DNA from 3 places in the Scandinavium sp. UTDF21-P1B genome. Region 1 is predicted to be linked to each of the others. Evidence: predicted binding sites of a transcription regulator. Region 1 holds the regulator's gene; each other region holds the start of a gene.
The links. The regulator Fur, encoded in region 1, represses iron uptake genes when iron is present. The targets are predictions, from matches to a motif close to ATAATAATGAGAACNACTATCAA.
Positions count from the first base shown of each region.

Region 2: the regulator Fur is predicted to act here: its motif matches at 2,085-2,107, upstream of sufA (Fe-S cluster assembly scaffold SufA).
Region 3: the regulator Fur is predicted to act here: its motif matches at 1,140-1,162, upstream of exbB (tol-pal system-associated acyl-CoA thioesterase).

Region 1 covers NZ_JBFLVD010000008.1:176,315-179,593, reverse strand. Annotated here, with positions in the region: gene ybfF (esterase) at 1-299, shown strand, start outside; gene ybfE (LexA regulated protein) at 431-724, shown strand; gene fldA (flavodoxin FldA) at 874-1,404, shown strand; gene fur (ferric iron uptake transcriptional regulator) at 1,719-2,171, shown strand; gene chiQ (ChiQ/YbfN family lipoprotein) at 2,260-2,595, opposite strand; gene chiP (chitoporin ChiP) at 2,646-3,279, opposite strand, start outside.
Region 2 covers NZ_JBFLVD010000010.1:94,851-98,129, reverse strand. Annotated here, with positions in the region: gene sufC (Fe-S cluster assembly ATPase SufC) at 1-162, opposite strand, end outside; gene sufB (Fe-S cluster assembly protein SufB) at 179-1,666, opposite strand; gene sufA (Fe-S cluster assembly scaffold SufA) at 1,669-2,043, opposite strand; gene lpxP (kdo(2)-lipid IV(A) palmitoleoyltransferase) at 2,377-3,279, opposite strand, start outside.
Region 3 covers NZ_JBFLVD010000014.1:271,985-275,263, forward strand. Annotated here, with positions in the region: gene metC (cystathionine beta-lyase) at 1-973, opposite strand, end outside; gene exbB (tol-pal system-associated acyl-CoA thioesterase) at 1,224-1,955, shown strand; gene exbD (TonB system transport protein ExbD) at 1,962-2,387, shown strand; gene AB1287_RS12030 (SDR family oxidoreductase) at 2,438-3,279, opposite strand, start outside.

The sequences.
Region 1 (3,279 bases):
AAGGCGTGGTTCAGTTCCTGTTGAAGTCCTTCGTCGGTGGCGCATGGCGCTTTAACGTGCCGGTTTTGTGGGATCAGTATCCGCATATTGTCGGCTGGGAGACGATTCCGGCCTGGGACCACCCTGCCCTGTTTATTGCAGGCGGAAATTCTCCGTACGTCACCACCGAGTATCGCGACACGCTGCTGGCACAATTCCCGCAGGCTCGTGCACACGTGATTGCCGGTGCCGGGCACTGGGTCCACGCTGAAAAACCGGACGCGGTACTGCGCGCTGTTCGCCGCTATCTGGCGGAATGATTAAAATCCGAGCAAGCAAGCGCCATTGTGGCTCCCGGCGTTGGCGTGGGGGTTTCGCTGATGTATGATTGCGCGCTATCTGCGCCGGGCCTGTCGTCCGGCGGCTTGTTTCCCCGAAGTCACTCTGAATCATGGCAAAAGAACAAACGGACCGAACGACATTAGATTTGTTCGCAAACGAGCGTCGCCCGGGAAGGCCGAAAACCAATCCGCTCTCGCGCGACGAACAGTTACGCATTAATAAGCGTAATCAGCTGAAGCGCGACAAAAGCAATGGTCTCAAGCGCGTTGAGCTAAAGCTCAATCACGAAGCGGTCGATGCGCTCAACGAGCTGGCTGAAGCCAGAAACATGAGCCGCAGCGAGCTGATTGAAGAAATACTGATGCATCAGTTGGCTGCGTTGCGAAGCCAGAAACTCGTCTGAAAATCCGACAAAAAATCACTTTCATGTAGCAGAGAGTGCAGTCCGGCGCGATTGCGGTTCCCGCGCCCTTCTCCTCCTGCTATCATTGCCTTTATCTGTGGGCAACATTCCACCATCATTTCATTACGTTTCAAGAGGTTATTTTACTCATGGCAATTACAGGCATTTTCTTCGGCAGCGACACCGGCAATACCGAAAATATCGCGAAGATGATTCAGAAGCAGCTTGGTAAAGATGTAGCTGAAGTGCATGACATTGCCAAAAGCAGCAAAGAAGATCTTGAAGGCTTCGATATTCTGCTGCTGGGTATCCCGACCTGGTACTACGGTGAAGCACAGTGTGACTGGGACGACTTCTTCCCGACGCTGGAAGAGGTAGACTTCAACGGCAAACTGGTGGCCCTGTTCGGCTGCGGCGACCAGGAAGATTACGCAGAATACTTCTGTGATGCGCTCGGCACCATCCGCGACATCATCGAACCACGCGGCGCAACCATCGTCGGCCACTGGCCAACGGCGGGTTATCATTTCGAAGCGTCTAAAGGCCTGGCCGATGACGATCACTTTGTGGGCCTGGCCATCGACGAAGACCGTCAGCCGGAGCTGACCGCTGAGCGCGTTGAAAAGTGGGTTAAGCAGATTTCTGAAGAGCTGCACCTCGAAGAGATCAAAAACGCCTGATAAACGTATGGCGCAGCGCTCAGGTTGCGCCGTATTAGCGATAAGTTCCGTAAAATTAATAGATAAAAGCAATCAAATTAATCGCTACAAATTTTTAACTTTTGAGCACATGTCTGTACAATGTCAGCTGTTTTAACGAGGTCGGATGTTTCGCTTTGCAGATGATGCCTCGTTTCTGAAAAGCATACTTTGCTCAGGGTTTGCAGTTTTCATTTAGACTTCGCAGTTCTATAATGAGACGCATTATCCTGAATTCATTCTTAGTAATACTTCCAATAAGGAAGTGTATCGCCTAGCAACAGGACTGATTCCGCATGACTGACAACAATATCGCATTAAAGAAGGCAGGCCTGAAAGTCACGCTTCCGCGTCTTAAAATTCTGGAAGTGCTTCAGGAGCCGGACAATCACCATGTCAGTGCGGAAGACCTCTATAAGCGCCTGATCGATATGGGCGAGGAAATTGGTCTGGCAACGGTTTATCGCGTTCTGAACCAGTTCGACGATGCCGGAATTGTCACCCGCCACAACTTCGAAGGCGGTAAATCTGTTTTCGAACTGACTCAGCAGCATCACCACGATCACCTGATCTGCCTCGACTGCGGCAAGGTTATCGAATTCAGTGATGACTCGATTGAAGCACGCCAGCGTGAAATCGCCACCAGGCACGGCATTCGTCTGACTAACCACAGCCTTTATCTTTACGGCCACTGCGCTGAAGGCGACTGCCGCGAAGATGAACACGCCCACGACGCCGCCGATAAATAATCGACGCTCGTGCAAAAGCAAAAGCCAACCTGACGGTTGGCTTTTTTTATGGGCATATTTTGGGGCAAAAACAGAGTTGAAATAAGGCTTACGGCGCGGGGGTATTGTTGCTGCGAATTTCCTGCCAGATTTTATCGCAGCGCGCCTTCACTGCCTGATCGTTACCCGTACGGGTCGCCTGGATACACTGCTGATAATCCAGCGTGCGCACCGTTTCCTGTTCGGCAAACTGCTTGTGCTCCTTCTCCTGCTTCAGCACATCCAGCACGCTTTGGCAGGCTTCAATCTTATCCGGATTGCCTTCCGCGGTATTAATACAGGCGCTGTAGGCGGCTTTCAGCTTGCTGTCTTCTTTCGGTGCCTGCGGCTGTGCACAAGCCACCAGCCCGGACGCCATAATCGCGACGAGAATCAATTTTTTCATGATACGACCTCATGGTTACGCGGCAGGCATCGTGCCCGCCGCGTCGCTTATCAGAAGATGGTGAACGGAGCGATAACGATGAATTTCACGTCGCGCTCATCCTGGAACATGTTGCCGTAGCCACCGCCCCAGCTTGGGATATCTGAATGGTTGTCGTACTGAGTGAAGTGCAGCTTGAACAGCGTGCCTTTGGCGCGCCCTTCCTGGACGGTGTACATCGCATCGAGACTGTAGGAAGACTCTTTGATTTTGTTTGAGGCAATGCTCTCTTTCTGCCCTGCGCTGTTGATCATCCAGTCCGCCGGTTTAGCATCCCACGCGTAAACGTAGGAAGCGCCCACCGCCCAGCCTGGCAGGTTCCAGTTTTTCAGGTCATACATTCCGCCGAAGAACACGGCTTTTTCGCCGTTGGCGTTGAAGTCGGAACGGTTATCCCACCAGATATCCAGACGACCGTTGGAGGAAGCATAGGTTGGCGTCATACGCTGCAGGAAGAAGCCCTGCTGGCCTTCTGCCTTAACCCATGTCCCTTCGAGGCGCAGGTCAACCACGTCAGCCACTTTGTAGCCGAAGGTCAGAGCCTGTAACCATGCGGTACCGTCGTAAATATCGTTGACGGTGTTTTTATCTACGGTGTCACGTGCACCATAGAACTGGTAGCTGGTAGAAAGTGGCGTACCGGCC
Region 2 (3,279 bases), on a different contig from region 1:
TTCATAATCTTCGCGCCCGGCAAGCGTCGCGGAAAGCGTACTCTTCCCGGAGCCGTTCGGCCCCATAATGGCATGCACTTCACCCGGGCGAATCTCAAGGTTCAGCCCGCGCAGGATCTCTTTGTCTTCTACCGCAACCTGCAAATCTTTAATGCTTAACATGTGTGTCCCTTAATCCTTAACCAACGCTGTGTTCGAGGCTTATCGCCAGCAGTTTTTGCGCTTCAACCGCAAACTCCAGCGGCAGTTCTGAGAAAACGTCCTTACAGAAACCGTTCACAATCATCGAGATAGCATCGTCTTCGCTGATGCCGCGCTGTAAACAGTAGAACAGCTGATCTTCCCCGATGCGCGAAGTCGTCGCCTCGTGTTCAAGCTGCGCGGTATTGTTGCGACACTCCACGTACGGGAAGGTGTGCGCCCCGCTGTCCGGGCCAATCAGCATCGAATCGCACTGGGTAAAATTACGTGCGTTGGTGGCGGTCGGCATGATTTTCACCAGGCCGCGATAGCTGTTCTGGCTGTGCCCGGCAGAGATCCCTTTGGAGATGATCGTCGATTTCGTGTTCTTACCGATGTGGATCATTTTGGTGCCGGTGTCGGCCTGCTGATGCCCGCTGGTCAGCGCGACGGAGAAGAATTCCCCGATGGAGTTATCGCCGCGCAGAATGCAGCTTGGGTATTTCCAGGTGATTGCCGATCCGGTTTCCGACTGCGTCCACGACATTTTGCTGTTCTCGCCTTCGCACAGCGCACGCTTGGTAACGAAGTTCAGGATGCCGCCGGTGTTGTTATCGCCCGGGAACCAGTTCTGCACCGTCGAATATTTCACTTCAGCATCTTTGTGGATGATCACTTCCACCACCGCAGCGTGGAGCTGGTAACTGTCTCGTACCGGGGCCGAACACCCTTCGATATAGCTGACATAGCTGCCCTCATCCGCAACCAGAATGGTGCGCTCGAACTGGCCGGTTTTTTCGGCATTAATGCGGAAGTAGGTGGAAAGCTCCATCGGGCAGCGGACGCCTTTGGGCACATAGATGAAGGTGCCGTCAGAGGCAACCGCCGCGTTCAGCGCGGCAAAGAAATTGTCGTTACCGGGGACCACGGTACCGAGGTATTTCTGCACCAGCTCAGGATGATCGTGGATGGCTTCGCCGAAGGAGCAAAAAATGATGCCCTGCTCCGCCAGCTTTTCACGGTAGGTCGTCGCGACGGATACGGAGTCAAAAATCGCATCGACCGCCACTTCGCGACCTTCGCGCACCGGCACCCCAAGCTGATTGAAGGCTTCTTCTACTTCCTGGCTCAAAAAGGCGTTCGCCCCGGTTTGCTGCACCGCGCCGGGTTCAGACGCGCAGGTCTCGTCGCAGTTTCCGCACGAAGGTGCGGAGTAATAGCTGTAATCCTGGTAGTTGAGCTTGTCGTAATGGGCCTTAAGCCAGTGCGGCTCTTCCATCTCTACCCACGCTTTATAAGCGTTCAGGCGAAATTCCAGCATCCACTCCGGCTCATTGCGCTTCGCCGAGATGGCGCGCACCACATCCTCGCTGATTCCTTTTGCCAGCTCATCGGTTTGCAGTTGGGTGAAGAACCCTTCTTTATAATTGAGCTGCCCACAGCTCCACATTTTGACATCGTCAGTTGCTTCAGTATTACGTGACATAATTACTCCGCCTGCACCCCAAAACTTTCGCCACAGCCGCACTCGTGCTGCGCTTTCGGGTTATGAAACTTAAAGATCTGATTCAGGCCTTCGCGCACATAGTCGACCTCCGTTCCGTCGATAAACGGCATCGCCTGAAGCGGCACCCACAGCTTCGCGCCGTCGGACTCAAACAGCAGATCGTCGGGTTTAGGTTCGCTCACGGTATCCAGCACGTACGCAAAGCCTGCACAGCCTGACGTTTTGACTCCGAGTCGAATCCCCAGCACGTGCTGTTTGTCTGCCAGCTCCCGAACGTGCGCCGCGGCCTCCGGCGTCATGCTGATGCCACGCCAGGCAAAATCGGCAGGATTGAAGGTTTCTGAATGCAATTCCATAGGTCCACCTTATTGAGTTAAAGCCACCAGGGCATCCCTCTATGGTAGTGATAATGATTATCACTTCAACCCCTTATCAGCAGGGGCTTTCAGCGGAAACGACCTTTTAAGGCGCTTTCACTAAGCATAGACCCTATGCGCAAGGTGAACAGTCACACCTGAAATTGTTCAATGCATTGAAAAATAGATGCTTTAGCAGAAGAAGTTCGCAGAAAAGGCGGTAAAGAAAAGATGTATCGAAAATATCTATTTATGAGATAGGATTTGCGGCGATCGGAAAAATGAAAAAGCCTCGTGGATGATTCACTCGAGGCTTTAGCGCTTTGAGTCGTATCAGTACAGCGAGGCCTGACCTGCCGGACGCGTTTTAAAGCGACGATGCACCCAGAGATACTGCTCCGGCGCGCGCAGAATCTCTTTCTCGATGACCTTATTCATGTAGCTCGCAGCCTGGAATTCATCTTCGACCGGATAGTCCGACATGGTTTTGCTGATATGCAGGCTGTAGCCCCGGTTTGAGGCTTTACGCACCATGGTAACGGTCAGCATGCGCGAACCAGACAAGCGGGAAAGCACGAAGGTACCGTTAGTGGTCGCGGCCTGAGAAACGTTGAAGAAAGGTGCGAAGGTGCTGCCTTTCGGGCCGTAATCCTGGTCTGGCGCGAACCAGACGGCTTCACCACTTTTTAACGCGCTAACCAGCCCGCGCAGGTTGCGGCGGTCGATCATCGCTTTGTTCGAACGCAGACGACCTTTGGTTTGCACCCACTCCATCATCTTGCTGTTGTGCGGTCGGTATGTCGCCATCATTGGACGGCAAAGACCCATTGCCCTGCCGCCTAGCTCCAGCGACATGAAATGTACCCCGACCACCATCACGCCTTTGTTATCTTCCAGCGCTTTGGCCAGGTGTTCATAACCTTCCACGTCAAACCATTTTTTTACCCGCGCATCGCTCCAGAACCAGGCCATCCCCGTTTCAATTAAGCCCATTCCGAGAGAAATAAAATTCTGTTCGATTAATTTCTCTTTTTCACAATCATTCATATCCGGAAAACAAAGCGTAATATTTCTTGACGCTATCTTTTCTCTTCTTTTCAGAAAAGGACGAGAGGCGCGCCCTAATGAAGAACCGAGAATATAAAGCAGAGGATAAGGGAGTTGGACCATCAGCCACAGCACGCCTAAACCAAACCAGGTCAACCAGTTACGAGGGTGCAGTAAAGATGTGTCGAA
Region 3 (3,279 bases), on a different contig from region 1:
CAAGCTCGCTGTCGCTCAGGCGTTTTTTGAGAATAAATGAGAAAAGACCGCTGCTGCCCGTAAAGTCTCGTTTCCAGAACTCATAGCCTTTACTTCCCGGCAACGCAGGGTGGTTCACGCGCTCTACCTGCGGATGCTGAGCCAGCCATTCGGCAATTTTAAGACTGCTTTCGTGGTGCTGGCGTAAACGCACGCCGAGGGTTCTCAATCCACGGCTGGCCATATAGGCGGTATCGGCGTCGACCATCTGACCCATCAGGTAAGCATTCTCACGCAGCTGATCCCAGCAGCGGGCATTTGCGACGGCGGTGCCAATCATGCCGTCGGAATGACCAATCAGGTATTTGGTGGCGGCCTGAATCGAAATGTCGATATCAAACTCAAGCGCCTTAAACAGCACGCCCGCAGCCCAGGTATTGTCGATCATAATGATGGCTTCTGGCGCAACGCGACGTACCGCGCTGACGATTGCCGGAACGTCATGCACTTCCATGGTGATGGAGCCGGGAGATTCCAGGAACACAACTTTGGTATTGGGCTGAATCAGGTCGGCGATGTCCGCGCCAATCAGCGGATCGAACCAGCCGGTGGTGACGCCAAGCTTCGCGAGGATTTTGGTACAGAAATCCTGGCTTGGCTCATAGGCGCTGTTGGTCATCAGGACGTGATCGCCGTGCCCGACAAACGCCAGAATGGCGTTGGCCACGGCGGCCGCGCCGCAGGGGAACAGGGCGCACCCGGCACCGCCTTCCAGCTCGCACATAGCTTCCTGCAAAGAGAAGTGCGTCAGGGTGCCGCGACGGCCATAGAACAGTTCGCCTTTTGCGCGGTTGCGCGTGGCGTGCTTTTTGGCCTCGACCGTGTCGAACACCAGAGATGACGCGCGCTGAACAACGCTGTTCACCGAGCCAAGCGTGTATTTTTTACTGCGGCCAGCGTTCACCAGCACGGTATCAAGTTGCTTTTCGGACATGTTCGTCTTACCTGTTTTTATACGTCTGGACGTCTAAACTAACATGATTGCAGGGTGAAGTACGAGGAGCGAGCAGATTAAGCAGAAAATTTTGCTGGAACGCAGTAAAGCCCCTTTTTCCTGCGTGAGCGCAATGAAACTTAGTGATGATTGCGTCAATATGTAAATAGTAATGAGAACGACTATCAATTCGACGACTTTTTGATATCATTACGCTCAGATTTTGTGATTTGGATCCTGGAGATACAGAGTGGGTAATAATTTGATGCAGGCGGATCTCTCCGTTTGGGGTATGTATCATCATGCCGACATCGTGGTTAAGGTGGTCATGATCGGCCTGATTCTGGCATCGGTTGTCACCTGGGCAATCTTCTTCAGTAAAAGCACCGAACTGCTGTCGCAAAAGCGCCGCCTCAAGCGTGAGCAACAGCTACTGGGTGAAGCCCGCTCCCTGAATCAGGCAAGCGACATCGCTTCCGCCTTCCCGGCCAAAAGCCTCAGCGTTCAACTGCTCAACGAAGCGCAGAACGAGCTGGAACTCTCCGCAGGCGCCGAAGATAACGAAGGCATTAAAGAGCGTACCGGTTTCCGTCTTGAGCGACGCGTTGCGGCGGCTGGCCGTCATATGGGCCGTGGTAACGGCTATCTGGCGACCATCGGCGCGATTTCTCCGTTCATCGGCTTGTTCGGTACCGTCTGGGGCATCATGAACAGCTTCATCGGTATTGCCCAGACGCAGACCACCAACCTTGCTGTGGTTGCACCTGGTATCGCAGAAGCGCTGCTGGCCACGGCGATCGGTCTGTTCGCCGCCATCCCGGCAGTGGTTATCTATAACATCTTTGCCCGCATGATTGGCAGCCACAAGGCGTTGCTCGGCGATGTGGCCGCACAGGTTCTGCTGCTGCAAAGCCGTGACCTCGACCTGAACGCCAGCGGCACGCCGCCGGTACGTACCGCCCAGAAATTACGGGTAGGGTGACAGCCAATGGCAATGCGTCTGAACGAAAATCTGGACGACAACGGCGAAATGCATGAGATCAACGTGACGCCGTTTATCGACGTCATGCTGGTGCTGCTGATTATCTTTATGGTGGCCGCGCCGCTGGCAACTGTAGATGTCAAAGTGAATCTGCCGGCTTCCTCCAGCCAGCCGCAGCCGCGTCCGGACAAGCCAGTGTATCTGTCGGTCAAAGCGGATAACAGCATGTTCCTCGGTAACGATCCGGTTACCGAAGAGAGCATGGTGAATGCCATCAATGCCCTGACCGAAGGCAAGAAAGACACCACCATCTTCTTCCGTGCGGATAAAACCGTTAACTACGAAACGATGATGAAGGTAATGGATACTCTGCATCAGGCAGGCTATCTGAAAATCGGCCTGGTGGGTGAAGAGCACGCTGCGGCGAAATAATTTTCCACTCAGTCATGAAGCCGACGCAGATCCCTCTGCGTCGGTTTTTTTTAGCCCAGATGTTCTCCCCCGCATACGCCGTGCACTTCTGCGGTGACATAGCTCGATTCCTCACTCGCCAGATAGACATACACAGGCGCCAGCTCAGCAGGCTGACCCGCACGCTTCAGCGGCGTCTGCTGGCCAAATTTCGGTAGCTTGTCCTGGGTTTGCCCGCCTGAAATCTGTAACGGTGTCCAGATTGGGCCAGGTGCGACCACATTGACCCGTACGCCCTGCGGCGCCACCTGTTTGGCAAGCCCGCGGCTGAAGTTCAGGATTGCCGCTTTTGTCGAAGCATAGTCCAGCAGGTGCGGGCTGGGCTGATAAGCCTGAATGGACGAAGTGGTGATGATGCTGGCGCCGGCAGGCAGTAGCGGCAGCGCTTCCTGAACAATCCAGAACAGCGCGAACACGTTGATGGTATAGGTCTTCACCACTTGTTCGGTGGTGAGTGCCTTAATCTCTTCAACAGCGACCTGTTTACCGGCCACCAGCGCCAGAATATCGAGGCCATCCAGCGCCTGGTGAGCCTGATGGGGGAGCTGTCGGGCGAAGTGCTCATCGCTGAGATCGCCCGGCAGCAGAACGGCTTTTCTGCCCGCAGCTTCAATCAGTGCCTTCACCGCCTGAGCATCCTCTTCCTCTGCCGGGAGATAGTTGATGGCGACGTCAGCGCCTTCGCGCGCATAGGCAATGGCCGCCGCGCGGCCAATGCCGGAATCACCGCCGGTGACCAGCGCCTTGCGGCCCGCTAACCGGCCGCTGCCCGTGTAAGACTCCTCACCGCAGTCAGGAACCGGCTGCATCCTGGCCTGAATGCCGGGAGCGGCCTGTTTCTGTTGAGGGTAAT